3 regions of the Brachybacterium sp. AOP43-C2-M15 genome follow, and region 3 is predicted to be linked to each of the others. Evidence: predicted binding sites of a transcription regulator. Region 3 holds the regulator's gene; each other region holds the start of a gene.
The links. Region 3 encodes LexA, which represses DNA repair genes until DNA is damaged. Its sites were predicted from a motif close to TCGAACANNTGTTCGA; they were not measured.

Region 1 (9,557 bases), on a different contig from region 3:
CCCGCCCGTCCCGGTACAGCACCGCGAGCACCAGGGTCACCAGCAGCGCGAAGGTCCCCAGCCACCAGATCAGCGGATTGCCGACGGAGAGGATGTGCGCCCCGCACGCCGCGACCTCGCAGCCCTGCTCGCCGTAGTCGTAGGAGCGGTAGTAGAAGTTCGTGGGCCGCAGCTGCAGCAGCCAGCCCGCGGGGTTCGCCTGGTAGGGATGCTCGGAGTCGAGTCCGACGTGGAAGCTGTAGGCCTGCACGTGGTAGAGCCACAGCGAGTGCAGGGAGTCGATCACCCCGATGCCGGTGTCCACCCCCTTCTCGGCGGCGAGGCGGCGGTTGTACCCCACGCCGGAGGCGAACCATCCCGCGAAGGAGACCACGTAGGTGACCAGGGCCGTGCCGACCATCGCGAAGAACGCCGGGACCGCGTCCCGGAGCAGACCGCCGACGAGCCAGTCGCGCTGGGCGACGGTGCGCCGCGCCCACCAGTCCCACAGCACCGTCATGATCCCGAAGACCGCCAGGAAGTAGAGCCCCGACCACTTCACCGAGCAGGCCATGCCCAGCAGCACCCCGGCGAGCAGGCGCCAGGGACGCGGACCGCCGGGGACCCCGAGCCGCGGGGCGGCCTCGGAGCCCGTGTGCAGCGCGGCCGATGCCACGGCGAGGCGCTCGCGGAACCGGTCGCGGTCGACGAGCAGCGCACCGAAGGCGGCCAGCGCGAAGAACATCAGGAAGGGGTCGAGCAGGCTGGTGCGGGAGTGCACGAGGGGCACCCCGTCGATCGCGAGCAGCAGGCCCGCGATGAGACCGGCCGTGGTCGAGCGGAACAGACGCCGGCCGATCCGCGCCAGCAGCAGCACGGCCACCGCACCGAGCAGCGCGGAGGAGATCCGCCAGCCCCACGGGGTGTCCGCCCCCAGCAGCATCATCCCGCCGCCGATCAGCCATTTGCCCAGCGGAGGATGGACCACGTAGGAGCCCTCGGGCTCGTAGGAGTCGACGTCCCCCGCCTCGAAGGCGGCGTCCGGGTCCTCGGGCCAGGACATCTCCACGCCCTCCTGGGTGAGGGTGTAGCCGTCCTTGACGTAGTAGGTCTCGTCGAAGATCAGCTCCCCGATGGAGCCCAGCCCCCACAGGCGCAGCACCAGCGCGAGACCGAACAGTCCCATGGCGCCGGCCCAGGCCAGCCGGGAGACGGGGAGATCGACCAGCCCCAGCCGTCTGCGGTAGGAGTCGCGCAGCGCGCCCGGCTCGTCGTCGACGCGGGCTCGGTGGGTCGCTTCCTCCTCCGTGGGCACCCGCACATGCTAGGACATCGCACCTGGTGCGCTCGCGGTGCGCTCGGGGCTGTTCGCGGCTCGCTCGCGGCCTCTGCTCCTGATCCCCGTCCCGGTGGCTAGCATGGCCGGATGCTCGAGCCCGGAGTCCTCACCCTCGCCGCCACCCCGATCGGCGACCCGCTGGACGCCTCGGTGCGCCTGATGCGCGCGCTGGGCGCGGCGGATCTCATCGCGGCCGAGGACACGCGCCGCCTGGCCCGGCTGCTGCGCGAGCTCGAGGTCGAGACCACGGGCCGGGTGCTCTCCTATCACGAGCACAACGAGGCCGAGCGGACCGGGACGCTGCTGGAGGCGCTCGGGGCGGGGCAGCGGGTCCTCATCGTCACCGACGCCGGGATGCCGGTGGTCTCGGATCCCGGCTTCCGGGCGGTGCGGGCGGCGACCGACGCGGGATACCGGGTGAGCGTGATCCCGGGCCCGTCGGCCGTCCTGACGGCCCTGGCCGCGTCGGGCATCGCGCCGGACCGCTTCACCTTCGAGGGCTTCCCCCCGCGTCGGGAGGGCCGTCGCGCCACCGCGCTCGAGCCACTCGTCGGGGAGCAGCGCACGATGGTGTTCTTCGAGTCCCCGCGGCGCACGGCCGCGACCCTGGCCTCGATGGCGGAGGTCTTCGGGCCCGACCGCCGCGGCGCCGTGGCCCGCGAGCTCACCAAGACCCATGAGGAGATCGTGCGCGGCACTCTCGCGGAGCTCGCCGTCTGGGCGCAGGAGGGCGAGGTGCTCGGCGAGGTGGTGCTCGTGGTCGCGGGCGCGGAACCGGTCGCCGTGCGCGCCGAGGACCTCGTCGGGCAGGTCCTCGATCGGGTGGAGGCGGGGGAGCGGCTCAAGTCCGCGGCGAAGGAGGTCGCCCGCGGCCATGCCGGGGTCGGCGCGAGCGAGCTCTACGACCTCGCGCTGGAGAAGCGCTGAGAGGCACGGGAGGCGCGCTGAGGAAGACATGCTGCGACGTGCACCGTGACCTGCACCGGGGCGAGGCTGCACCGGGACAGCACAGGACCCCCGGCACCGTGTGCCGGGGGTCCTGTGGGAAGATCGGGGCGCGCGCGGGCCCGCGGACTCTATCAGTCCTCGATCTGCAGCAGACCGCGCTGGTAGGCCTTGGCCAGACGGCGCGGCACGGCGGCGGTGCGCCCGCGGACCGTCACCTGGACGAGGTCGGGGTTGTTCGCCTTCCACTGCGAGCGGCGGGAGTGCGTGCGCGCACGGGACATCTTGAACTTGGGCACTGCCATGGGACGCTCCTTGACGGTCCGGAGGATGAACGAGCGTTGGCATCCGTCCCGAGCAGCGACCCGAACCCGGTGCGATGGAATCATCGCGATCGGGGCGCTCGGGTGCACGAAAGGACGCGCAACGACCCCTTATCCTGCCACATCCGGCGACGCGACGCTCGCCCGGGGCCCGTGAGCTATCACACCGCGATCGCGCCGCGGTGCGGGTGAGGACCTCGTCGGACCGGTCGCCGGGTCCCGACGAGCCGGAAGGTGGCCCGGCTCTCTCCGCGGCCCTCCTACGATGGTCGCATGCCGTCACCGCACGAGACCCCGTCCGCCGCCTCGCCGCCCCCGGTGCGCGACCGCGGGGACATCGACCCGCGCGGGACGAAGCGCGACCGCTCCTGGCCACCGGCGCCCGAGCCGCTGCCCGTCCCGGTGATCGACAACCACTGCCACCTCGACTTCGCCGACGGCGACGAGCAGCTGAGCGTCCACGACCACGTCGCCCGCGCCGCCGCGGTCGGCGTCGACGCCCAGATCACCATCGGCTCCGACCTCGAGGCCGTGCGCTGGACGGCCGCGCTGCTGGCCTCCGCGGAGCGACCCGCCTCCCTGCGCGGCGGCGTCGCCGTGCACCCCAACGAGGCGGCCCTGCACGCCCGCGGACGCGACCACGAAGGGCGCGAGCTGGTGGGGCTCGACGCCGCGATCTCCGAGGTGTCCGAGCTGCTGCGCGGTCCCGGCATGATCGTGGTGGGGGAGACGGGGCTGGACTGGTTCCGCACCTCGCGGAAGGACGAGCGGGCCCGCGCGGCCCAGTTCGACTCCTTCCGCGCCCACATCGCGCTCGCCAAGGAGCTGGACCTCCCGCTGCAGATCCACGACCGCGACGCCCACCGCGACGTGCTCGAGGTGCTCGACGCCGACGGCGCCCCCGAGCGCACGGTCCTGCACTGCTTCTCGGGCGATGCGGAGTTCGCCCGCGCCTGTGCGGACCGCGGCTGGTTCCTCTCCTTCGCCGGCACCGTGACCTTCAAGAACGCCCAGCCCCTGCGCGAGGCGCTCGGCGAGGTGGGCCTCGGGCAGGTGATGGTCGAGACCGACGCGCCGTTCCTCACCCCGGTGCCCTACCGCGGCCGACCCAACTCCTCGTACCTGATCCCTCTGACCATGGCGACCATCGCCGAGGTCACGGGCACCACGCTCGAGCAGGCCTGCCGCACGATCCGGACCACCACGCAGGACGTGTACGGATGGCCCGTGGGCGGGGCCGCGTGAACGCCGCCGCGGAGGCGGGCATGCTGCTGACCGCCCGGGACGTCCGCGAGCTCGCGGAGGCGGCAGGGATCCGGCCCTCCAAGCAGCGCGGTCAGAACTTCGTCATGGATCCCAACACCGTCCGCACCATCGTCGGGCGCGCCGGGGCGGGGGCGGGCCAGGCCGTGCTCGAGGTCGGGCCGGGCCTCGGCTCGCTCACCCTGGGCCTGCTCGAGGCCGGGGCGGACGTGGTCGCGATCGAGCTGGATCGCGGGCTCGCCGAGCTGCTGCCGGCGACCCTGCGCGCCCGCGGCGTCGAGGAGGAGCGGTTCCGCCTCGAGCATGCCGACGCGCTGCAGGTCACCGAGCTGCCGACGCTGCCGCGGGCGGGGGCCCCGACGGCGCTGGTCGCGAACCTCCCGTACAACGTCGCCACTCCCATCCTGCTCACCGCGCTCGAGCGCTTCGACTCGCTGCGCACGGCTCTGGTGATGGTGCAGTCCGAGGTCGTGGATCGGCTCACGGCCGGGCCCGGTTCCCGCACTTACGGCGGTCCCAGCGTGAAGACGGCCTGGTACGGGCGCGCGGTGCACGCCGGTCGGATCTCCCGGCAGATCTTCTGGCCGGTCCCCAACGTCGACTCCGCGCTCGTCGAGCTGATCCGTCACGAACAGCCCCTCGGCACGACCGCGGAACGCGAGAAGGTCTTCGCCGTCGTCGACGCAGCCTTCGCCCAGCGCCGCAAGACGCTGCGCGCCGCGCTCGCCGTGTGGGCCGGCTCCGCGCCGCGCGCGGAGCAGATCCTCCGGGCCGCCGGCATCGACCCGTCGGCGCGCGGGGAGACGCTCGAGATCGAGCAGTTCCGGGCGATCGCCCGGGCCGAGACGGAGGTCGCCCGATGACTCCGGCCCCGAGCCGGGTGGTCGTGCGGGCGCCCGGCAAGATCAACCTGTCCCTGGGTGTCGGAGCCGTCGACGCCCACGGGTACCACGCACTGGCGACCGTGTTCCAGGCGGTGGACCTCTACGAGACGGTCACCGCCTCTCGCGCGGACACGCTCAGCCTCGAGATGACCTCCTCCGTCCCGGGGGAGCTGCCGCTGGACGGCAGCAATCTCGCGCTGCGCGCGGCGGAGCTGATGCGCGAGGAGTTCTCGCTGACCGAGGGCGCCGCCCTCCACATCGACAAGCAGGTGCCCATCGCGGGCGGCATGGGCGGCGGATCGGCCGATGCCGCCGCCGCGCTCGTCGCGCTGGACAGGCTGTGGGGCCTCGGCCTGGGCGGGGAGGGGCTCCGTCGGCTCGGGGCGCGTCTCGGGGCCGACGTCCCCTTCGCGATGCTCGGGCACACCGCGCTGGGGCGCGGCAACGGCGGTGACCTCACCACGGTCCTGACCCACGGGGAGTGGACCTGGCTGCTCGCGATCCCCGGCGGGCATCTGTCGACGCCGCAGGTGTTCCGCACCTTCGACGAGATCGTCCGTACGACCGGTCGGCGGCCGGCCGAGCAGCCCGAGGTCGACGAACGCCAGCTGCAGGCCCTCAGCGGCGGGAACATCGAGCTGCTCGCCGAGACCCTGGAGAACGACCTCCAGGTCGCGGCCTTCGCGCTGCATCCGGGCCTCGAGCCGGTGGTCGAGACCGCCGAGCGGCTCGGCGCCCCGGCGGCTCTGGTCAGCGGCTCCGGGCCGACGGTCGCGGTGCTCGTCGAGGACGAGGCGCAGGCCCGCTCGATCGCCGCCGGGCTGATGCGGGACTCGCTCGTGGACTCCTGCCTGGTGGTGCGAGGGTCCGCCCCGGGAGCGAGCGTTCTCGTCGAGGAGTGAACTGCTCGCTCCCGATTCCGCTCCCGCTTCCGCTTCCGCTTCCGCTCCCGATTCCGCTCCCGATTCCGCGCCCCGGACCGGGCGCCCATGGCATTTCCGCGCATTCCGTCCTCGCAGGACTTCCCGTCATTGTTCGGCGTTCGTCGTACGATCAGCGGTGCCCCCCCGAATTCTCTCCCCGGCGGCCCGGGGAGGCCGCGCCGGACGAGGCGTCACGGGGTGAACATGCAGTCCATGCGAGAAGTGCTGAGAGGTCGGCGGTGAGTCCGGGGTCGCGGTGCGTCGTGACGCCACCGCGGTGACCGTTCCTCCACGCATCCCGGTTATCCACAATTCGAAACTACTTGCGAGTAGGGTCGGCGGACCCCTTTCCGGTGTCAAATCTGTGTGCGAAAATATTGCCATGTCCCACGATTCGAGCGACCAGCGCGCACAGACCCCGGAAGCGGATCCCTCCGCGCCGGGGGCCATGTCGTCGCGCTCGTCGGGTTCAGCGCGCTCGTCGCGCTCACCGGGTTCCCCCGGCTCGTCGGGCTCCGAGAGCTCGTCGGGCTCGTCGACCGCCCCGTCGGCTCCGGGCCCCGCGCGCGGCCGCTCCTCGCTCCCGGTCCACGTCGACGAGGAGGAGCTCCTGATCGGTGACACCGACGTCACCGCTGCGCTGTCCGCCCTCGCCGAGCTCGGCGCCGAGGGGTCGGCCGCGCTCGACGGCCTCTCCGCGAGCGAGACCATCGCGCTGCTGAACCGCCTGCAGGCGCTGTCCGGCGCGACCGCCGCGGTCCAGGCCCGCGCCCTGGTCCGCCTCGAGGACGCCGTCGCCGAGGACTGCCTGCAGCGTGAGGAGACTCCGGCGCGAGCGAGGAGGATCGCGCGTGCGGAGGCCTCGAGGGCGCTGAAGCAGTCGACGTCCTGCGCCGGTCAGTCGATGTCCTCCGGCCGACGGCTGGTGCGCTCGATGCCCGGCATGCTCGCGGCCCTCGCCCGGGGAGAGGTCGTCGCCGCCTCCGCGCACCGCGTGGGTCGCACGATGGGACCGGCATCGCCCGCCCAGCGCCGCCACGTCGACCAGATCCTCACCACCCACCTGCCCTATCTCGCGGACTGCGGCCCCGAGGAGTGGGGAGGAGAGGCGGAGAAGGTGCTGCACGGCCTCGACCCCCACGGCGCTGCCGCACGCCACCAGAACGCGAAGCGCGAGCGCGGCGTCACCGTCCGTCGCGCCGAGCACGGCATGAGCACTGTCACCGCTCGTCTGACCGGCCTCGACGGCGCCCGGATCCGCAAAGGGCTCTCCCTCGCCGCGGAGAAGGCCCGTGCCCAGGGTGATCGCCGCGGTCATCAGCAGATCATGGCGGACCTCTTCGCCGACGCGCTCATCGGCCGCGGGGACGGAGTGGATCCGAGCACGCTCGAGATCGGGGTGATCATCACGGACCGCTCGCTCCTCGCCCCCGAGCATGCCGACGCCGCCACGATCGAGGGCTTCGGACCGGTGCCCTACATGCACATCCGTGAGGAGATGCGGGAGGCCGTGGAGGCCGCGGGCGAGGATCCCGAGGTGAAGCTGGCCCTGCGTCAGCTCTACGCCGACCTCGAGGACGGCCAGCTCGTCGCGGTCGAGTCCCGCGCCCGGGTGTTCCCGCCGGCGCTGGCCCGGTTCCTCCGGTTCGGCCATCAGACCTGCCGCGCCCCGTACTGCGATGCGAGCATCCGCCAGAACGATCACATCGTGCCTTCATCGCAGGGAGGTGCCACCTCGCTCGAGAACGGCAACGGGCTGTGCGCCGCGGACAACCAGAAGGAGGAGGCCGGGGAGACCGTCCGGGTCCTCACCGACGAGGACGGCACCCGCAGAACCGTCGAGTGGACCACTCGCTACGGCCAGAAGGCCCGTCGCAGAGGCATCAACTTCGACCCCGTCGGCACGGCGTACCGACAGCGATGGCGGGAGCACGAGCAGGAGCGGGAACGCGCAGCGACACAGGAGGCGCACGAACTGCGAGAGCGCGAGGAGAGGCGGGCTCGGCTGCGCGCGCAGCAGCGTGAGCGCGAGCGCGTCCTCGAACATCGGCGGGACCTGGCGCGACTGCGCAGGGAGGAGGAGGCGTCGGACGGCGCGAACACCTCGCTGCACCGTGCCTTCGCACGCATCCTCCCCAGCGACGTCGACCACCTCGACCTCCACCCGGCCGCCCGTCTCTCGCGACAGGAAGCCCGGTGTCTGCGCCGCCGGCGCGTGGATCTCATCCAAATCGGGCCCGAGGCGCTCCTCACGGACGACGGGTCCGACGCCGCCGCGTGAGATCCCGGCACCGCAGCACGGATCCCGTGCCGGAGCCCGAGAGTGTGATCCCGTGCCGGAGCGCGAGAGCGGGATCCAGCGCCCGAGCGCGAGAGCGGGATCCAGCGCCCGAGCGCGAGATGACGCGCCGGCCGGGGTCATCCGAGCTGCTCGGACAGCTCCAGCCAGCGTTCCTCCGCCTGCTCGACCTCGGTCTCGACCTCGCGCAGCTGCGCGGTGATGTCCTGCAGCCCCACGTAGTCCGACTGGTCGTGGTCGGCGAGTCTCTCGTGCAGCGAGGCGGCCATCTTGTCGAGCTTCTGCATCCTGCGTTCGATGGCGGCGACCTCCTTCTGCGCGGCATGCGCCTCCGCGCCGACGAGCGCCGGCGTCGCCGGAGCCGACGACGGCCCACCGGCGCGGGCAGACCCGCCGCTGCCGCTGCCGCCACTCTCGTCGTCGCCGCCGTCGGTGCGATCCGCGAGCGGCGCCCGGGTGTCCGCCCCCGTCGGCATCGCCCCCGCACCGTGGCCCTCCGCCCGCAGCCTCAGGTACTGATCCACCCCGCCCGGCACGTGGCGCACCGTGCCGTCGAGCACCGCGTACTGGGTGTCGGTGACCCGCTCCAGCAGATACCGGTCGTGGGAGACCACGATCAGCGGCCCGGGCCAGGTGTCCAGCAGATCCTCCATCGCCGCCAGCATGTCGGTGTCCATGTCATTGGTCGGCTCGTCGAGGACCAGCACGTTCGGCTCCTCCAGCAGCGTCAGCAGCAGGTCCAGTCGACGCTGCTGACCGCCGGACAGCGCCCCGACGAGCACCTTCTGATGCGCGGTCGTGAACCCCAGGCGCTCCAGCAGCTGCCCGGGGGAGACCTCGTCCTTCCCGGCGCGATAGGAGCTGCGATACCGCCCCACCACGTCGCTGACCCGGGAGCGCAGATGCTCCTGAAGGCCCTCCAGCCGCTGTGACACCTGACGCACGGTGACCGTCTTGCCCCGCTTGACGCGTCCGGACAGAGGGGTGAGCTCCCCGGTGATCAGCGCCAGCAGCGTCGACTTGCCGGCGCCGTTGGGGCCCAGCACGCCGATGCGGTCCACCGGCCCGATGTGGACGGTGACGTCGCGCAGCACGGTGTGGTCCCCGTAGCCGGCATCGACGTCGAGCACGTCGAGCACATCGCGTCCCAGTCGGGAGGTGGCAAGCTGCGTCAGCTCCACCGTGTCGCGCACCGGGGGCTCCCCGGCGATCAGCTCGTTCGCGGCGTCGATGCGGAACTTCGGCTTCGAGGTGCGGGCGGGGGCGCCGCGGCGCAGCCAGGCCAGCTCCTTGCGCATCAGGTTCTGGCGCTTGGACTCGATCGCCGCCGCCTGGCGGTCCCGCTCGACCCGCTGCAGCACGTACGCCGCGTACCCGCCCTCGAAGGGCTCCACGATCCCGTCGTGGACCTCCCACATCCGGGTGCACACCGCGTCCAGGAACCAGCGGTCGTGGGTGATGACCACGAGCCCGCCGTCCCTCGGGCTCCAGCGGCGGCGCAGATGCTCGGCGAGCCAGGCGATGCCCTCGACGTCGAGGTGGTTCGTGGGCTCGTCGAGCAGCAGCACGTCCCAGTCGCCCACCAGCAGCTCCGCCAGGTGG
Region 2 (9,557 bases), on a different contig from region 3:
CCGTGCCCATCTGCCTCCCTCCAGGTGACATCGCCGCAGGCGACGAGGATCCGTCCGAGCCCCATCTGCGGGCGCACGAGCGCGCGAGCACCCGAGCCACGGTGGGCGAGGGCCTGGGCCGCGACGTCTCCGGCTCCCAGCGCATGCGCCCAACGGTGCAGCACGTCCCAGGGCTGTTCGGACGGGGGCCGCGCCGGACCGTCGGCGACATTGACGAACCATCCCTGCCCCAGGTCCATGCGCTGGGGGAAGCGCAGCAGCTCCCCCACCACCGGCAGCTGCGCGACGGCTTCCCGCCCGAGCACCCCGTCCGAGGCGACGCACAGCAGATCGATCGCCTCGAGCATCCGGCAGGCACCGTTCCAGAAATAGGAGAACCCCTCGTCGATCCCCCCGTCGGCGGGGAAGGACGCCAGATAGCGGTCCACCTGGGCGATCGACAGAGCGAGGATCGCGTCGCGGTCCTCGCGGTCGCCCTCGCCGTCGAGCAGGAGCAGGGCCGCGGCGATCAGATGCTGGTGGATCCAGCCGGTCCAGTTGTGGGCGGCACCATGCAGCCAGTGCCACTCTCGCCGAGCGAGATACGGCTCGAACACGCGGGTCCTGGCCCTGCGGCGGATCAGCGCTCGCAGCCCGGGGACCCGCTCCTCGAGGGCATCACCGAGCGCGAGGTCCGCCCAGGCCAACACGTGCAGGGTCTGCGCGGCGCCGAGGTCGAGGACGGGTGAGTCCTGATCCGGGACCACCCAGCCGCGCAGATCATGCACCTGCTCGTGCGCGACCCAGCACCAGGTCGACAGCTCGCAGAGCAGCATGAGGCCGTCCGCTGCGCGGTCGATCCAGCGGGTCTCGCCGGTGCCGATCGCCGCCAGCACCGCCTCGCCGGTCATGATGCCGAGCCGACGCACGTCGTCCTCGTAGTCCGTGCGGACGCCGTCGCGCCAGTACCGGGCGTACTGGCTGAGGAGAGGGAACGGCAGGGGCTTCGCAGCGGAGCCCCGGGCCGGGCCGGAGAGTGCCTCCCGCAGCTCATCGGGCAGGGCCGCAGCGCCGCCCCCGGGCTCCAGCCGGGGCACGGCGAGCTCGTGCGCCGCCCGGTCGAAGGCCCGCGAGAGGGCGACCGGCAACCCCGCGCGGACTGCCGCGTGGGGACCGGTGCCGTGTTCGTCCTCGCGGTCGATGGTGAGGCCCCACGCCTCGCGCAGTGGAGATGTGCTGGTCATCCGCGGTTCATCTCGCTCAGGCCGACGGCAGCACCAGCTGCTCGAAGCGCTCGGCGATGATCCGCGCGGCCTCGTCGGCCGGGGTGGCCCAGACGTCCTCGTTGAAGATCTCGACCTCGATGTCGCCGGTGTAGCCGGTCGCGGCGATCATCCGCGTGATGGCGGGGAAGTCGATGTACCCGTCGCCCATGTAGCCGCGGGAGAACAGCGGCTCCGCGGCGAGCGGCAGGTTCCAGTCGCACACCTGGTAGCCGAGCAGGCGCCCGCCCTCGCCGGCCCGGGCGATCGCCTGCGCGAGCGCCGGGTCCCACCACACGTGATAGGTGTCCACCACGACGCCCACGGCAGCGCTGCCGGTGCCCTCAGCGATGTCGAGGGCCTGGTCCAGGGTGGCGATCACCGCGCGGTCCGCGGTGAACATCGGGTGCATGGGCTCCAGCGCGAGCGTCACGCCGGCGGACTCCGCGTACGGGGCGAGCTCCGCGATGCCCTCGGCGACCCGTGCCCGGGCGGCGGCGATGTCCTTGTCCTCCTGCGTGATCCCGCCGACCACCATCACGAGGGTGGGGGCGCCGAGCGCGACGGCCTCGTCGATGGCGCGGCGATTGTCCTCGAGCGCCGCGGCGCGCGCGGTCCCCTCGGCGGCGGTGAGGAAGCCGCCCCGGCACAGGCTGCTCACGCGCAGGCCGGCGTCGTCGACGCGACGACGCAGGGCGTCGAGGCCCACCTCCTCGACATCCTGCCGCCACAGGCCCACGGCGTCGACCCCGTGCGAGGCGGTGATCTCGAGGAACTCCTGGAGCGGTGTGGTGCGGAAGCTCCAGCGGTTCAGCGACAGCCGCGGGGTGCCGGTCCCGAGTCGCTGCGAGGGTGGGGTGTTCATGCGGTCTCTCCTGCCTGCTCGTCGGTCTCCTGCTCGTCGGTCTCCTGCTCGTCGATCGCGTACCCGGCCAGGCGCAGCATCGCGTGCCAGCGCTCGGCGGCCAGCGCCGGCTGCTCGAGGTTGCCGGTGGTGGCGGCCAGCTCGACGGTGCGCGAGAGGTGCGGGAGGCTGCGCGCGGAGTGCAGGCCGCCCACCATGGTGAACGCCTCCTGGTGGCCGTTCAGCCAGGCCAGGAAGGCGACCCCGGTCTTGTAGTGGAAGGTGGGGGCGGAGAACACGTGGCGCCCCAGCTCCTCGGCGGCGTCGAGGATGCGGCGGGCCTCGGCGGGATCGCCCGCGTCCAGCGCCTGCACGGCGGCCGACGCCGCCGGGGCGGTGGCGGCGAAGGCGCCGAGCAGCGCGTCGGAGTACTCCCCCGGCACCTGCTCTCCCCCGGTCTCGGCGGTGCCGGTGCCGTCGCCGACGATGAGGTGGGAGAAGTGGAAGTCGTCGCCGGTGAGCATGCGCACGCCCTCCGGGAGCCGCTCGCGCACGGCGATCTCGGCGGCGTCGTCGAGCAGGCTCATCTTCACCCCGCGGATCCGGGAGGGGTCCGCCTCGATGATGCGCAGCAGGGTGTCTGCTGCGTCGGCGCTCCTCGTACTGCCGAAGTAGCCCTCGAGCTGCGGGTCGAAGGCGGTGCCCAGCCAGTGCAGCACGACGGGCTCGCTGGCCGCCTCGAGCACGCGGCGGTAGACCTCCTCGTAGTCCTCGGCGGTCCTCGCGGCGCGGGCGAGGTGGCGGCTGGCCATGAGCACCGCCCCCGCGCCGGTGGCCTCGGTGGCCCGCAGCTGCTCGAGGTAGGCCGCGACGATCTCGTCCAGGCTCAGCTCGTGCTCGCTGCGCTGATCGGTGTTCACCCCGGCGACCACCAGGTCGCTCACGGAGGCGCCGGCGGGGAACACGGCCGCGATCTCCGGATCGGCGAGCGCGGCGCGGGCCGCCTCGGCGGTGCGGGAGATCAGCTCGCGGGTGGCTGCGGGGTCCAGGCCCATGCCGCGCTGGGCGGTGTCCATCGCATCGGCCACCCCGAGCCCGCGCGACCACATGGTGCGGCGGAAGGCGAGGGTCGCGTCCCAGTCGATGTCCGCCGGGGCGCCGGGGGTGTTGTCCCCGTGGGCGCGGGGCACCACGTGCACGGCGGCGTAGACGACCCGGGAGCGCAGCGGGGAGGTCGGCCGCGCGAAGGCGGGCGCCTCGGCGAGCGGGAGGCGGCGCAGCGCGCCGTCCTCGTCCAGCAGGGTCAGCGACAGTTCGCTCACCGCGCTCACACCTCCGTCAGCGGGTCGAGGGCGATCCGCCGGCCCTCGGCGGAGCTGGTCAGGCCCGCCTCCGCGAGCCGCACGCCGCGGGCTCCGGAGAGGAAGTCGTAGGGGTACGACGGTCCGCCCGGCTCCGTCTCCGCACAGTGGCGCAGGAAGTCCTCCCACTGCACCTTGAAGCCGTTGTCGAAGCCGTCGGGCCCGGCGTTGTCCGGCACCTCGATCCAGTCGTCGTAGTAGTTGTGGGGGTCCTTGACGTCGGGGTTCCACACCGGCTTCGGGGTCGCCTCGCGCGGCTGGACGTGCGCGCCGTGGAGGCCGACGACGGCGGAGCCCTTCGTGCCGTCGACCTGGAACTCGACCAGCTCGTCGCGGTGGACGCGCACGTCCCAGCTGGAGTTCATCTGGACCACGGCGCCGCCCTCGAGGCGGAAGACGCCGTAGGCGGCGTCGTCGGCGGTGGCGGTGTACTCCCGCCCCGTCTCGTCCCAGCGGGTGGGGATGTGGGTGGCGGTCTGGGCGTAGACGTCCTCGATGCGGCCGAAGAGCTCCTCGATGACGTAGTTCCAGTGCGGGAACATGTCCGCGACGATGCCTCCGCCGTCCTCGGAGCGGTAGTTCCAGGAGGGGCGCTGGGCGCTCTGCCAGTCGCCCTCGTAGACCCAGTAGCCGAACTCGCCGCGCACGGAGAGGATCTCGCCGAAGAAGCCGGAGTCGATCAGGCGTCGCAGCTTGAGCAGGCCGGGGAGGTAGAGCTTGTCGTGCACGACGCCGTTGACGGTGCCGTGCTCCTTCGCGAGGCGGGCCAGCTCGAGGGCGTCCTCGAAGGACTCGGCGGTGGGCTTCTCGGTGTAGATCGCCTTGCCGGCGGCGATGGCCTTCTTGAGGTTCGCGACCCGCAGGTTCGTCACCAGCGCGTCGAAGTAGACCTCGTAGTCGTCGTCCTCGAGCGCCGCGTCGAGGTCCGTGGTCCAGCTCGTCAGCCCGTGCCTCTCGGCGACCTCGCGCAGCTTCTCCTCGTTACGGCCCACGAGCAGCAGGTCGGGCACGAGGCGGTCGCCGTCCGTGAGCTCGACCCCGCCCTGCTCCCGGATCGCGAGCAGCGATCGCACCAGGTGCTGGCGATATCCCATGCGCCCGGTGGCGCCGTTGACGATGATCCCGATCCTGCGTTCGGCCATGAGTGTCTCCTCGTTCGTGCTCGTCGTCACCGGGGTCGTCCCGCTCGACGTCCGCGGACGCCGCGCCCGGCACCCCCGGCGACGTCGCCGGCGGGCCCCCTCGGTCGTGGCCGTCGTCGTGGCCACCATGGCGACCGACACGGCGGTAACCGCTTTCCATTCCGCACAGTCAAACACGTCGCGGCGCGCGAGGCAAGCGCCGACGTCGGCCTTGACATCCCGTCGAACAGGTGTTCGACTCGGGTCATGCGGTGGAGCGGGCAGACGATCGGCGGCGCGGACCTCGAGAGCGCGCGCACCGAGGGCACCCCGCAGGCGCCGGCGCTGCTGCACCTCGCGGGCCTCGTGCGCAGCGTGCGCACCCCCGAGTTCCAGGGCGTCACCTTCCACGAGGTCACTGCGAAGTCGGCGCTGAACAAGGTCCCCGCCGCGAGCTCCATGCCGTTCCGCTGGACGGTGAACCCCTACCGCGGCTGCTCGCACGCCTGCGTGTACTGCTTCGCCCGTAGCAGCCACCGCTACCTCGACCTCGACTCGGGCGCCGACTTCGACCAGCAGGTGGTGGTCAAGGTCAATGTCGCCGACGTGCTCCGCGCCGAGCTCTCGCGCCGCTCCTGGACCGGGGAGCTCGTGGCGCTCGGCACGAACACCGACCCCTACCAGCGGGCCGAGGGCCGCTACGGGCTGATGCCGGGGATCATCTCCGCCCTCGCCGACTCGGGCACCCCGCTGTCGGTCCTCACCAAGGGCACCCTGCTGCGGCGCGACCTGCCGCAGCTCGAGCAGGCCGCCCGGCGCGTGCCGGTGGACATCTCGCTGTCGATCGCCGTGTTCGACGACGCGCTGCAGAAGGCCGTCGAGCCCGGCACCCCGAGCACCGCCGCCCGCCTGGCGACCGTCCGCGCCGCGGCCGACGCCGGCTTCGCCGTGACCGTCTTCCTGATGCCGATCATGCCGTGGCTGACGGACTCCGACGCCCAGCTCGACCAGGCCCTCGCCCGCATCGCCGAGGCCGGTGCGGCCCGCGTCGAGCACGGCGCCCTGCACCTGCGACCCGGCGCCAAGGAATGGTTCCTGGCCTGGATCGACCGCGAGCACCCCGAGCTCGCCGTCGGCTATCGGCGCTTCTACGGGCGCGACTCCTACGCCCCCGCCGCCTATCGCAGGGACCTGGCGCGGCGCCTGCGCCCCCTGCTCGAGCGGCACGGCCTGGAGGCACGGGAGGATGCGGACCAGCCCGAGCAGCGCCGAGCGGCCGCGCACCGCGCCGCCGCCGGAATGCCGGCAGGGACGGGGGCGGGAGCGCGGCCGGCCCTCGAGCTCACGCCGCAGCCGGCGCTGTTCTGACGAGCCCTCGCTCGGGCCGGAGCCGGCGGGCAAGCGCCGTCCGCGGACCGACGGAGAAGGTCACGAGCAGGTCACAGCTAGTTACCTGACGGTCATCGTCGTCGATCTCGGGGAACAGTGTCAGCCAGCGACGGAAACGGTCCGTCCCCTCGAAAGGACTCCTCATGGATATCGTCACCGGCCTCCTCGACACCATCCTCGGCATCGTCGGCGGACTGCTCGGCGGAATTCTCTGAGCACGCTCCACGACCGACGACGGGGGAGGACGCCACGGCGTCCTCCCCCGTCGTCGTCCGTCGCCCCCGGCGCGGGCATCGGACCGGATCCGTGCCGCCGTGCTCCGCCCGACACCCCGTCGGCCGCGCGTCCCTCCGCCGCCCCTCCCGTCTGACACGATGACACCGCCCGGGGCGCGAGGAGGATCGCCCCCGGCGGTGACGAGAGGAGCGCGAGCAGTGGGTGCACGAGGGACGGAGCGGCGGGTCCTCTCCCGACGAGCGTTCGCCGGCGCGGCGGCGCTCGCGGCGGCCGGAGCGCTCGGCGCGTGCACCGGGGACGACTCCCAGGTCGACCTCACGCTGATCGAGGAGCCGCCGGCCTCCACGGTGCTGCCGGGCGAGGACCTCGCGAGCACCGCCCTCACCCTCAGCGCCGCCCTGTTCGAGAGCGCCGACACCGCCGTGGTCGCCACCGAGGAGAGCGTCGAGGAGCTCGCCGGGGTCAGCGCGGGCAGTGGGCTCCCGCTGCTGGTCGGGACGGGTCGGCCGGTCGTCGAGGAGCTCTCGCGGCTGGGCGCGCGCACTGTGATCACCGTGGCCGGGACGGAGCTCGGCACGCTCGGCGAGGACGTCGAGGTCCTCGAGCACGGAGCCGAGGGGGTCGAGATCCCCGAGGCCCCGGAGGATGCCCCGTCGGCCGCGGTGACGCTGTTCGTCGACCCCGAGCTCGGCCTTCCCGCGCAGCCCGTCGCGGCCGCCCTGGTGCGGGCCGCCGGCGGCGCCGTCGTCGAGATGCCGGGAGGCGACGTCGGCCGCAGCGGCGACACGGTCGACGCGGTCACCGAGGCGACGGGCGAGGACCCGGCACGCGGCGTGCTGGCGCTCGGCACCAGCTTCGGCCCCGCCGACGCCTGGGCCGACACCCTCCGGCGCACCACCACCGTGCCGCAGCTGCCCGGCGGCGGCACGACGGTGTTCCCGGGCCGGCGGATGATCGCCGCCTACGGCACCCCGGGCATCCCCTCCCTCGGGATCCTCGGCGAGCAGGAGCTCGAGGAGACCATCACCCGCGTGCAGGAGCTGGTCGCCGAGTACCAGGACCTCACCGAGGAGCCCGTGATCCCGGCCTTCGAGATCATCAGCACCATCGCCTCCTCCGATGCGGGCTCCGACGGGGACTTCTCCGCCGAGGTGAGCCCCGAGTCGCTGCGCGACTGGGTCGACGCGGCGGGCGAGGCCGGGGTCTACGTGGTGCTGGACCTCCAGCCCGGCACCACCGACTTCCTCACCCAGGCGACGCTCTACGAGGACCTGCTCACCGCACCCCACGTGGGCCTCGCACTCGACCCCGAGTGGCGGCTGCGGCCCGGGCAGAAGCACCTCGAGCAGATCGGCTCCGTCACCGCCGCGGAGGTCAACGAGGTCTCCACCTGGCTGGCGGACCTCACCGCCGAGCACTCCCTCCCGCAGAAGGTGCTGATACTGCACCAGTTCACCCACTCGATGATCACCGACCGGCAGGACCTCGACGTCTCCCGGCCCGAGCTCGCCATCACCCTCCACGCCGACGGCCACGGCGTGCCCGGGGACAAGCTCGGCACCTACCGCGCGCTGCAGCAGGACCTGCCCGAGGGCGTCGCCATGGCGTGGAAGAACTTCTACGACGAGGACACGCCCCTGTTCACCCCCGAGGAGACCTACGACGTCGCACCGCGACCGTGGTTCGTCTCCTACCAGTGACCCCTCCCCTCCGAGCGCCGTCGAGGCGGACGGGGGCGAGACGCGGGAGAATGGCCCGATGGAGCGCTCCCGAGTCCACGTGATGGGAGCCAGCGGCTCCGGCACCACGACGCTCGCCCGGGCGCTGGCCGACCGCTGGTCGGTGCCCCATGCCGATGCGGACGACTACTTCTGGAGGCCGACCGCTCCTCCCTACACGCAGAAGAGACCGGCCGAGGAGCGCACCGCCCTCATGACGGAGGTCTTCGTGCCCCGCGAGGCATGGGTGCTCTCGGGATCGATGCTCGGCTGGGGCGAGGACGTCGTCGACCGGTGCGATGCCGTCGTGTTCCTGACCCTCGACCCCGCCCAGCGGATGCGCCGCCTCGAGGAGCGCGAGCGCGTGCGCCGCGAGGGACAGGAGATCGACCGGGCGGCGTGGTCGCACTTCCTGGACTGGGCGCGCAGCTACGACGACCCGAGCTCCACCGGGCGCAGCCGGGCCGTGCACGAGGCGTGGCTGCGCACGCTCGAGAAGCCCGTGCTGCGCCTGGACAGCGACCGGCCCGTCGGCGAGCTGGTCGAGGCCGTGCTGCGCTGGGCGCCGCGGTGATCTGACGGCCTGTGCGTCAGATCCGCGCGAGCAGCTCGTCGAGGCCGCCGATCCTCTGCGGAGATGCGGGGTGCCGCCCATCGCGGTCGAGGTGGAGAGCCTGGAGCCCGGCGGCGAGGGCACCGTCGAGGTCGAGCTCCCGGTCGTCGCCGACGTGCAGCACCTGCTGCGGGGCGACCTCCAGCGCCTCGCAGACGGTCAGGTAGGTCGCGCTGTCGGGCTTCTTCGCGGCGAGGAGCTCGCTGGTCCAGACTCCGACCACCCACGGGGAGATGCCGAGCGCGCGCACCTTCCGCTGCTGCCTCTCCTCGGGACCGTTGGTGAGGACCGCGGTGGGGATCCCGCGCCTGCGCAGCGCCCGCAGAGCGGGCAGCGCATCGTCGAACGCGACCCACTCCTGCTCGTAGCGATCGAGGATGCGTCCGTAGATCTCCTCGCACTCGGCCGCCTCGAGCGCCGATGCGCCGTCCCGGCCGAGGTCCCGCAGCAGCGAGCGCACCCGCTCGTGCCGATACGTCGCACGATCGATCTCCCCGGCGCGGCGACGCGCCATGAGGTGCTGGGCGGTGGTCTCCCAGGACTCGAGGACCTCCGGCGCGGCCTCCTCCCCCAGCTCCTGGACGTAGCGGGCCACGCCTCGCCGGGCCGAGGTCCGATGGTCGAAGAGGGTGTCGTCGAGGTCGAGGAGAACCGCTTCCACCCGTCGGCCCGTTCGATCCGTCGCGCTCTCCGCCATGGGGCCAGTATCCCGTTCCGGCCCACGCATGGAGGGCCCGATGCAGCACCAGTACGGGGTGATCGTCCACGTCCGCGAGGACGACCGGACCGTCCTCGTGCGGTTCGGGGCGTCCCAGCAGATGTACTACCGGGAGGACGAGCTGGAGCACTGGGAGTAGACCGCCACCGCCGCCGTGGATCCTGCGGGAGGCGCCTCCCGGCCGCGCCGATCCGCCCTCGCCCCGGTCAGTGGTTCCGCGCCACCCACCCCTCGCCGCACTGGCCTCCGTACTCGGAGGCCTCGATCTCCACCTCCCGGCCGCGGGCATCGAGCAGCGGCTGGTAGGAGCCGGCG
Region 3 (9,557 bases):
GAGGAGCGGGCGGAGCGGGAGGGTGCCCAGGCGCTGCACCGCGAGCTCGCCCGCCGGGACCCCGGCGCGGCGGCCACCATCGGGGTGCACGACGTGCGCCGCATCGTCCGGGCGCTCGAGGTCGGGGAGCTCACCGGGCGCCCCTTCGCGGCCTTCCTCCCGCGCCCGGAGTTCGTCGACCCCGCGACCGTGCAGCTGGGGCTGCGCCGGGACCGCCCGGTCCTCCACGAGCGGATCGCCCGGAGGGTGCATCTCATGGTCGAGCAGGGACTGCTCGAGGAGATCCGGGGCCTGCGGGAACGAGGGCTGGACCGGGGGACGACCGCTCGCCGGGCGATCGGCTACGAGCAGGGCCTCGCCGTCCTCGACGGCGCCATGACCTGTCAGGAGGCGATCGAGGCGACGATCGCGGGCACGAGACGCCTGGTGCGCAAGCAGGACACCTGGTTCCGGCGCGACCCGAGGGTGCGCTGGCTCGACGCCGACGCCGACGCCGACGCGGACGCGGACGCGCACGCTGCAGGCGCTGACGCCGGTGGCGCTCCCCTCGTCGAGCGGGCGCTGGACCTGCTGAGCGAGGCGCAGGTCACGGCGCCGGGGCGTCCTCGGACGTAGGCTCGGGGACATGACCGAGCGCATCGACTTCACCAAGGGCCACGGCACCGAGAACGACTTCGTCGTGCTGGACGACCCCGACGGCGCGCTCGAGCTCGACGCCGCCACCGTCGTCGCGCTCTGCGACCGCCGCGCCGGCATCGGGGGCGACGGGGTGATCCGTGCGGTCCGCTCCCGCAGCGCCGGCATCGACGTCCCGGCGGATGCCCCCGAATGGTTCATGGACTACCGCAACGCGGACGGATCGGTCGCCGAGATGTGCGGCAACGGCGTGCGCGTGCTGGCCGCCCACCTGCAGCGGGCCGGGCACGTCGACGGGGACGGCTTCGCACTCCTCACCCGGGCGGGGACCCGGACGGTCGAGATCCTCGAGCGCCCGGACACGCCGGGAGCGGCATGGACGGTGCGCGTGGGGATGGGCCGCTCCCGCACCGCTCCCGGGGCCCGCACCGTGGAGATCGCGGGGCACCGCCTGGAGGCGACCGACGTCGACATGGGCAACCCCCATGCCGTCGCCTTCCTTCCGGGCGGTGTGCGGCTCGAGGAGCTGGACCTGACCCGTCGGCCCGCCCTGGACCCCGACCCCGTGGACGGCACGAACATCGAGCTGGTCAGCGAGCGCGGACCCCGCCATGTCGCGATGCGGGTCCACGAGCGCGGGGTGGGGGAGACCCGCTCCTGCGGGACCGGGGTGGCGGCCGTGGCCGTCGCCGCCGCTCACCGGGCCGGGGACGAGTCCGGGCAGCCGTGGACCGTGGACGTGCCCGGCGGCCGTCTTCGGGTGGGCTGGACCGCCCAGGGCGAGGTGACGCTCGCCGGCCCCGCACGGCTGGTGGCCGACGGGACCACGCTGATCTGAGCGGTCTCCTGCGCTCTGCGGGCAGGTGCTGCGCCGGGGCCGCCCTCGGGCCGCCCGGGGTCGGGGCCACCGCCCTCGGGCACCCGCTCAGCGGACGGGCCCCACCTCGAGCACGCGGAAGCCCTTCGCGCTGGCGACCTTGCCGACCTCTCGGTCGGGAAGCTGCTCGCCGAGCCAGCGCGCCAGCGGATCGGCGCCCAGGTTCTTCCCGACCACGAGCGCCGCGGTGCCCTGCGGGTGCAGGCGCGCCGTCCACTCCGCCAGCAGCGCATGCAGGGCCGGCTTGCCGATGCGGATCGGCGGGTTCGACCAGATCGCATCCGGCCGCAGATCCTCGGGCACGTCCTCGGGGGCGATGACCCGCACGTTGTCCGCTCCCGCGCGGCGGGCGTTCTCCGCCGTCAGCGCGCGAGCGCGCTCGCTGACGTCCACCGCCCACACCTCGGAGTCCGGATGCAGGAGGGCAGCGGTCAGCGCGATCGGACCCCAGCCGCACCCGAGGTCGAGGATGATCGCCCCGGCCGGCGGCTCGGTGATCTCGTCGAGCCTGTCCAGCAGCACCGCAGTGGCCCTGTCCAGGCCGTGACCGCTGAAGACCGACGCGCTCGAGACCAGGTCGAGGTCACGGCCTGCGAGGCGGACCCGCAGCGGGAAGCGCCGGTCGTCGGTCGCGGGGGAGGGGGTGAAGTAGTGCTCGTCCACCCCAGCAGGATACGGAGCGCCGGGCGGTGCGGGCTCCCGAACGTCCGCGCGCCGTGCTTCCTCGGCTCCGCCGAGCGCAAAACCGCTCGACCGTCGGGGACGGACGTGGGACTCTGGAGGTCGACAGTCCCCTACTGAAGGAGTGCCCCGATCGTGCCCATCGCTTTCCATCCTGACGCCGAGCCCGACCACGACGTCGACGGGACCGGCACGGGAGGGACCGGGGCCGCGGAGCGCTCGAGCAGTGCGGACGTGCCCGGCACCTCTCCCGCCTCGCCGTCGCGCCGGGATGCCCTGACCGAGCGCATCCTCGCCCGTGGCGACGCCTCCGTCTCGACCGTGGCCTACGGCTCCGAATCCGACGGCGAGCAGTACGATCTCGCCGATCGCCAGGCCCTGCGGCGCGTGGCCGGGCTCTCCACCGAGCTCGAGGACGTCACCGAGGTCGAATACCGGCAGCTGCGCCTCGAACGCGTGGTGCTGGCCGGTCTCTACACCTCCGGGAACGCCGAGGAGGCCGAGACCAGCCTGCACGAGCTCGCCGCGCTCGCCGAGACCGCCGGCTCCGAGGTGCTCGACGGCGTGCTGCAGCGGCGAGCCCACCCCGACCCGGCCACCTTCCTGGGCAAGGGCAAGGCCGCAGAGCTCGCCGAGATCATCGCCGCGAACGGCGCGGACACGGTGATCGCGGACGGCGAGCTGGCCCCCGGCCAGCGACGTGCCCTCGAGGACATCGTGAAGGTCAAGGTCGTGGACCGGACCGCGCTGATCCTGGACATCTTCGCCCAGCACGCCAAGTCCCGCGAGGGCAAGGCGCAGGTCGAGCTCGCACAGCTGGAGTACCTGCTGCCGCGACTGCGCGGCTGGGGCGAGTCGATGTCCCGCCAGGCCGGCGGCCGTGTCGCCGCGGGCGGTGCGGGCATGGGCTCGAGGGGCCCCGGCGAGACCAAGATCGAGCTGGATCGTCGGCGGATCCGTGACCGCATGGCGAAGCTGCGCCGTGAGATCAGGGCGATGGCTCCGGGACGCCAGGCGCAGCGCGCGGACCGCCGTCGCAACCAGGTGCCCGCGGTCGCGATCGCCGGATACACCAACGCGGGCAAGTCCTCGTTGCTCAACCGGCTCACCGGCGCCGGGGTGCTGGTCGAGAACGCTCTGTTCGCGACCCTCGACCCGACGGTGCGGCGGTCGACCACGCCGGACGGCCGCGAGTTCACCTACGCGGACACGGTCGGCTTCGTGCGCCACCTGCCCACCCAGCTGGTCGAGGCCTTCCGCTCGACCCTCGAGGAGGTGGGCGATTCGGATCTGCTGCTCCACGTGGTCGATGCCTCGCACCCCGATCCGGAGGGGCAGATCACTGCCGTGCGCACGGTGCTGGGGGACCTCGAGGGCTTCGACGTGCCCGAGATCGTGGTGCTGAACAAGGCGGACATCGCCGAGCCCGAGACCATCGCCCGCCTGCGCAGCCAGGTCGGTGAGAGCGCGGTGGTCTCCGCCCGCACCGGGATGGGGATCGAGGAGCTGCGCGAGCTGATCGCGGAGCACCTGCCGCGGCCCGCCGTCGAGGTCGACCTGGTCGTGCCCTACTCCCGCGGGGACCTGATCTCCCGGGTCCACACCAGCGGCGAGGTGGTCTCCGAGGAGCACCTCATGGAGGGCACTCGGCTCCACGCGCGCGTCGACGAGGCGCTCGCCGCGGAGCTGCGCGGCGCCTCCTGAGCGACGTCCCACGACGGGCCGGCGGCAGGAGCTCGGCCTGTCGGGCGGGGCCGGGTCGACGTGCTGCGAAGGATGAGCGGCAGGAGATCGGCCTGTCGTGCGGAGCCTGTGCGGCCCGCACCCCGGCCGCGGATACGCTGACCCGATGACCGCCGCGACCGAGCATCCCGCCGCCCCCGCGGCCGGTGACATCCCGCTGTCCACGCTGATGGACGCCGCGGTGTCGGCGATCGGCGGAGCCCCTCGGCCGGGCCAGCAGTCGATGGCCGAGGCGGTGGATCTGGCGATGTCCGGCGACCGGCACCTGCTCGTCCAGGCAGGCACCGGCACCGGTAAGTCGCTGGCCTATCTGGTGCCTGCGCTGCGCCACGCCCTGGTCAGCGGGCGCCCCGTCGTGGTCTCCACCGCGACCATCGCGCTGCAGACCCAGATCGTGCGCAAGGACCTCCCCCGCCTGGTGGAGGCCCTGGCTCCGCACCTGCCGCGCATCCCGACCTTCGCGCTGCTCAAGGGACGCGCGAACTATCTGTGCAAGCACAAGATCGCGGGCGGCTACCCGGTGGACATCGACCCCGGGGCCCTGTTCGCCGAGGCGTCCGCCGATCCGTCGCGGGGCGGGAGCGAACGCCTCGGGGACCAGGTGCGGCGTCTGCGCGAATGGTCCGAGGAGACCGACAGCGGCGATCGCGACTCCCTCCAGGACGCGGTCTCGGACCGCGCATGGCGCCAGGTGTCCGTGACCGGCACGCAGTGCATCGGCAGCAGCTGCCCGATGGTCGAGGACTGCTTCGCCGAGCGCAGCCGGGAGCTCGCCCGCGAGGTCGATGTCGTGGTCACCAACCATGCCCTGCTCGCGATCGACGCCTTCGACGGGCACGGCATCATCCCCGATCACGACGTGGTCGTCTTCGACGAGGCGCATGACCTCTCCGCACGCGTGACCAGCGCCGTCACCGATGTGCTGAGTCCCGGCATGCTGCGCGGCACCGTGCGGGACCTGCGCGGCCTCGGCGTGGCCGGGACGGCGCTGGAGGATGCGTCCGAGGAGCTGCGGGAGGCTCTCGAGCTGTCCTCGGAGGGCCGCGTCATCGGAGACCTGCCCGAGCGCCTCGCCGATGCGGTCGTGCAGCTCCGCACCGAGGCGCGCACGGCGCATTCCGATGCCAAGGACGCCGGCGACGACTCCTCCGCCGGCGCGCGCAAGACCGTGCGCGCGAACCTGCAGGAGATCATCGACGTGTGCGAGCGGCTCTCCGCCCCCGGGGAGGACGACGTGGTCTCGATCTCGCACTCGCAGGCGACGGGACGCTCGAGCATCCAGGTCGCGCCGCTGAGCGTGGCAGGTGCCATGCGCGGTGCGATCCTCGAGGACCGCACCGCTGTACTCACCTCGGCGACCCTTGCCCTGGGCGGTCGCTTCGAGCCCGCGGCCGGCGAGGTGGGCCTCTCCCGCCACGATCGGCTCGCTGCCGAGGATCTGCCGCCCCTGGAGACGTCGAGCGCCTGGGCGGGGCTCGATGTGGGCAGCCCCTTCGAGTACCGCCGCCAGGGGATCCTGTACACCGCGCGCCATCTGCCGCAGCCGGGCCGCGACGGTCCCTCCCCGGCCATGCTGGACCACCTGACGGAGCTGGTGGAGGCCTCCCGCGGCGGGGCGCTGTGCCTGTTCTCCTCGCGCCGCGGTGCCGAGCTCGCCGCGGAGCACGTCCGCGCCCGGCTCGATCTCACGATCGCCGTGCAGGGCGAGGACTCGATGGCGAACCTGGTGCGCACCTTCCGCGAGGACGAGGACGCCAGCCTGTTCGGCACCCTCACCCTCTGGCAGGGGGTGGACGTCTCCGGGCGTTCGCTGCGCCTGGTGACGATCGACCGGATCCCGTTCCCGCGCCCGGACGACCCGCTCACCGCCGCCCGGCAGGAGCGGATCGGTCGGCGCGGGGGCAACGGCTTCATGGCCGTCTCCGCGCAGCATGCGGCACTGCTGCTCGCCCAGGGGGCCGGGCGCCTGATCCGATCGCACGAGGACCGCGGCATGGTCGCGGTGCTGGACCCGCGCCTGGCGACAGCACGCTACGGGGGCTTCCTGCGGGAGTCGATGCCGCCGCTGTGGCCCACTGCGGATCCCGAGGTGGCCCTCGGCGCCCTGCGCCGTCTCGCCGACACCTGAGTCCGCCGCCAGGGGGCGCCGGCGGTCCCTGGCGCGGCAGCGGCCGGGACCCGTCGGCGGGGCTCGCGGGCCCCGCCGACGAGGGGACCGGCCCCGCGTCGCTCAGACGGCGCGCAGCACCGCGACCACCTTGCCGAGGATCTCGGCGTGGTCGCCGAGGATCGGCGCGAAGGCCGGGTTGTGCGGCATCAGCCAGACGTGGTCGTCACGCTGGACGAAGGTCTTCACCGTCGCCTCGCCGTCGATCATCGCCGCGACGATCTCGCCCTTCTCCGCGGTGCTCTGCGAGCGCACCACCACCCAGTCGCCGTCGCAGATCGCGGCGTCGATCATCGAGTCCCCGACCACCTGCAGGAGGAACAGCTCGCCGTCGCCGACCAGCCGCTGGGGGAGGGTGAAGACGTCCTCGACCTGCTCCTCGGCCGTGATCGGGACACCTGCGGCGATGCGGCCCACCAGCGGGACCGTCACCGAGTTCGGGCTGATCTCCGGCTCCGGGGCGAGCTCGGGAGCGGGGGCGTCGTCGGCCCCCGGCATCACGACCTCCATCGCCCGTGGCCGCTTGGGGTCGCGGCGCAGGAACCCCTTGCGCTCGAGGGACTGGAGCTGGTGCGCCACCGAGGAGGACGAGGTCAGCCCCACCGCGTCGCCGATCTCGCGCATCGTGGGCGGGTAGCCGTGCGCGGAGACGGCGTCGTTGATGGTCTCCAGGATGAGGCGCTGCCGTCGCGTGAGCCCCTCGGTGCGCTCATCGGCCGGGGCGTCGCCGCGGGCCCGGATCGGCTTGGGGGTGCTCGGCGTCATCGTGGGGCCTCCTGGCGTCGTCTGTCGGACCCTCGCGGTTCCGTTGTCCTGTGCCCCAGCGTAGGGCGACGGACGTCGGAAGCCAAACATGTGTTCGAGGTTTCTCTTGCGTGTCGCGTCGAGCGGGGCTAGAGTCGCACAGAGTTTCGATCGAACAGGAGTTCGGATATGCGTACCGCCACCGCCACGGTCCTTGCCTTCCCCCGCGAGCGCGAGCCGCAGGTCGAGGCATCCTCTCGAGCGCGCGTTCGACTCGAGCCGACGCGGCGCGGCCGCTTGCTGGTCACCACTCTCGCGTTCCTCCTCGGACTGCTGGTCGCCGCCGCCGTGCTGCTCACGGTCGATCTGTCCTCGGCGCTCGCCGGCTCCGACGAGTCCCGGCCGACGACGGTCACCGTCGAGGCCGGGGACACCCTGTGGGGCTACGCGGAGGAGTTCGCCCCCGAGGGCATGAGCGAGCAGGAGTTCGTCGCCGAGGTCCGCAGCATCAACCAGCTCCCCACCGGTCGCGTCACCACCGGGCAGGAGATCGAGCTGCCGGGGCAGGAGAGCAGCAGCCGCTGAGCGGAGGGCTTGCCGGTACCCTGGGCGGATGCACTGCCCGTTCTGTCGCCATTCCGATTCGCGCGTCGTGGACTCGCGCACGTCCGATGACGGCGCGACGATCCGCCGCCGCCGCCAGTGCCCCAACTGCTCCCGGCGCTTCTCGACCTCGGAGACCGCATCGCTGTCGGTGCTCAAGCGCTCCGGCGTGAGCGAGCCGTTCAGCCGGGCGAAGGTGATCTCCGGTGTGCGCAAGGCCTGTCAGGGCCGCCCTGTCAGCGACGACCAGCTGGCCCTGCTCGCCCAACGCGTGGAGGAGAGCATCCGCTCGAGCGGGCTGGCAGAGATCGACGCCCATCAGGTGGGGTTGGCGATCCTGCAGCCGCTGCAGGATCTGGACGTCGTCGCCTATCTCCGCTTCGCGAGCGTCTACCAGGACTTCGACTCCCTCGGGGACTTCGAGGCCGCGATCGCGCGGCTGCGCGCCGAGGGCCGCGAGGGTGTCGCGCCTGCGGAGGAGCCGGCTCTCTGACGGGTCCGGGCCGGTGCGGATCCGGTGAATTCGTGGATCCGGTTCGGCCCGGCGGGATCCTGTGCATAAGATGTGCCCCGTGCACTCACGCAGTGCACACCTGATCGGCGGTCGTGGAGGGGAAGCCACGGCCGCCGATCCTCGTCCCGGGTCGTGCGGCGAGAGCCCCTGCTCCGTGCGGCGCGATGTGTGCCGACGGGCGCGTCACCCCGAGACGCCGGGCGGCAGCTCCCGGGCGTGGACGACCCCGAGGTGCTGGGTGGGGCGACTCATGGCGACGTAGAGATCGCCCGCCCCGTGGGCGTCGATCAGCTCCGCCGGCTCCACGATCACCACGGCGTCGAACTCGAGTCCTTTGGCGTCCTGGGCGGTCATGACCGCGATCTCGTCGTCCACGCCCGCAGAGCCCATCCCGACGGCGGGCAGCCCTTCCCGGACGCGCAGGGCGGCCGCGACGTCGCCGATCCGCTCCTCGGCGGCGATGACGGCGAGTCGTCCCAGCCGCTCCTCGTGGACCGCGGCCGTGGCCTCGGCGGCGCGTCGGGCGAGCTCCGGCTCCGGAGCGTGCTCGATGCGGGGATCGCGATCCCCCTCGCGCACGGAGCTGACGGGGGTCACGGGAAGGCGGTGCGCCTGGGCCATCGCCACCGCACGGTCCATGATCCTGCTCGGGGTCCGGTAGTTGACCGTGAGGTGCTCGACCTGCAGCCGGTCCTGGATGTAGGGGGCCAGGGCGGACGACCAGGAGTCGGTGCCTCCGGCCGAGGAGGTCTGGGCGACGTCGCCCACCACGGTGAAGGACTTGGTGGGGGCGCGACGCATGAGCGCCCGCCAGCTCATGGGGGAGTGCTCCTGCGCCTCGTCGACGACCACGTGGCCGTAGGTCCAGCTGCGTTCGGCGGAGGCGCGCTCGGCGAGCGTCCTGCCGTCCCGCACCTGGCTGACCTGGTCGGCCAGGTCCTCGGCGCGCACGATTCCCGAGGTGTCGATGTTCTCGATGACCTTCCTGGCGTACTCGACGTCGGACCGCCGCCGCTCGGCGTCGTCGCGCGCCCGTGCCTCTGCCGGAGCGGAGTCCTCACCGAGCAGCTCGGCGACCTCGTCCAGCAGCGGGACGTCCTCGACCGTCCATGGCGCGTCCTTGGGGCGCACCAGCAGATCGACCCGCTCCACGAGCGAGCGCGGCGCGGCGGCGCGCAGACGATCGGGACGCGAGAGCAGGATCCGCAGGAAGCCCTGGGGCGTGTAGGGCAGCCAGGCGAGGTTGAGGCGGCGCTTGACCTCGGGATCGTGACGGAGGTCGGCGAGCAGGTCGGGGCGGTCCTCGGGGACCACGGTGTGCCCGCGAGCGCGCAGGGCCTTCTCGTAGCTCTCCACCAGGCGCTCCATCGCAGCTCGCACGAAGACGGCCCGCGCCGCGTTATGCGGCTTGTGGGAGGCGCGCGCCTCTCGCCGCGCGGAGCGCACCGCCTCCCGGGTGAGGGTGATCGGCGTGCCGTCGATGCGCAGGCGGAGATCCTCCTCGGGGATGCGCTGACGCTGCTTCACGGCGCGCGAGATCAGCTCCGCCATCGCGATGTCGCCCTTGATCCGGGCCACCTCGTCCTCGTCGT

Region 1: ACT3SP_RS05335 (HNH endonuclease signature motif containing protein) is a predicted target of LexA. The motif match lies at 6,013-6,028, and genes of this name have one in related genera.
Region 2: ACT3SP_RS14560 (Rv2578c family radical SAM protein) is a predicted target of LexA. The motif match lies at 4,811-4,826, and genes of this name have one in related genera.

What each region holds. Positions count from the first base shown of each region.
Region 1 is NZ_JBQSWB010000004.1:22,504-32,060, reverse strand. Features, by position in the region: gene ACT3SP_RS05365 (dolichyl-phosphate-mannose--protein mannosyltransferase) at 1-1,294, opposite strand, end outside; gene rsmI (16S rRNA (cytidine(1402)-2'-O)-methyltransferase) at 1,406-2,245, shown strand; gene rpmF (50S ribosomal protein L32) at 2,398-2,568, opposite strand; gene ACT3SP_RS05350 (TatD family hydrolase) at 2,860-3,831, shown strand; gene rsmA (16S rRNA (adenine(1518)-N(6)/adenine(1519)-N(6))-dimethyltransferase RsmA) at 3,807-4,712, shown strand; gene ACT3SP_RS05340 (4-(cytidine 5'-diphospho)-2-C-methyl-D-erythritol kinase) at 4,709-5,635, shown strand; gene ACT3SP_RS05335 (HNH endonuclease signature motif containing protein) at 6,039-7,937, shown strand; gene ACT3SP_RS05330 (ABC-F family ATP-binding cassette domain-containing protein) at 8,075-9,557, opposite strand, start outside.
Region 2 is NZ_JBQSWB010000013.1:52,588-62,144, forward strand. Features, by position in the region: gene ACT3SP_RS14540 (heparinase II/III domain-containing protein) at 1-1,223, opposite strand, end outside; gene ACT3SP_RS14545 (sugar phosphate isomerase/epimerase family protein) at 1,240-2,106, opposite strand; gene ACT3SP_RS14550 (DUF993 family protein) at 2,103-3,407, opposite strand; gene ACT3SP_RS14555 (Gfo/Idh/MocA family protein) at 3,413-4,588, opposite strand; gene ACT3SP_RS14560 (Rv2578c family radical SAM protein) at 4,835-5,935, shown strand; gene ACT3SP_RS14565 (hypothetical protein) at 6,391-7,893, shown strand; gene ACT3SP_RS14570 (AAA family ATPase) at 7,952-8,485, shown strand; gene ACT3SP_RS14575 (HAD family hydrolase) at 8,502-9,221, opposite strand; gene ACT3SP_RS14580 (phytanoyl-CoA dioxygenase family protein) at 9,449-9,557, opposite strand, start outside.
Region 3 is NZ_JBQSWB010000005.1:224,827-234,383, forward strand. Features, by position in the region: gene miaA (tRNA (adenosine(37)-N6)-dimethylallyltransferase MiaA) at 1-615, shown strand, start outside; gene dapF (diaminopimelate epimerase) at 626-1,474, shown strand; gene ACT3SP_RS07585 (class I SAM-dependent methyltransferase) at 1,562-2,176, opposite strand; gene hflX (GTPase HflX) at 2,330-3,898, shown strand; gene ACT3SP_RS07595 (ATP-dependent DNA helicase) at 4,044-6,065, shown strand; gene lexA (transcriptional repressor LexA) at 6,168-6,869, opposite strand; gene ACT3SP_RS07605 (peptidoglycan-binding protein LysM) at 7,038-7,433, shown strand; gene nrdR (transcriptional regulator NrdR) at 7,462-7,944, shown strand; gene ACT3SP_RS07615 (HelD family protein) at 8,149-9,557, opposite strand, start outside.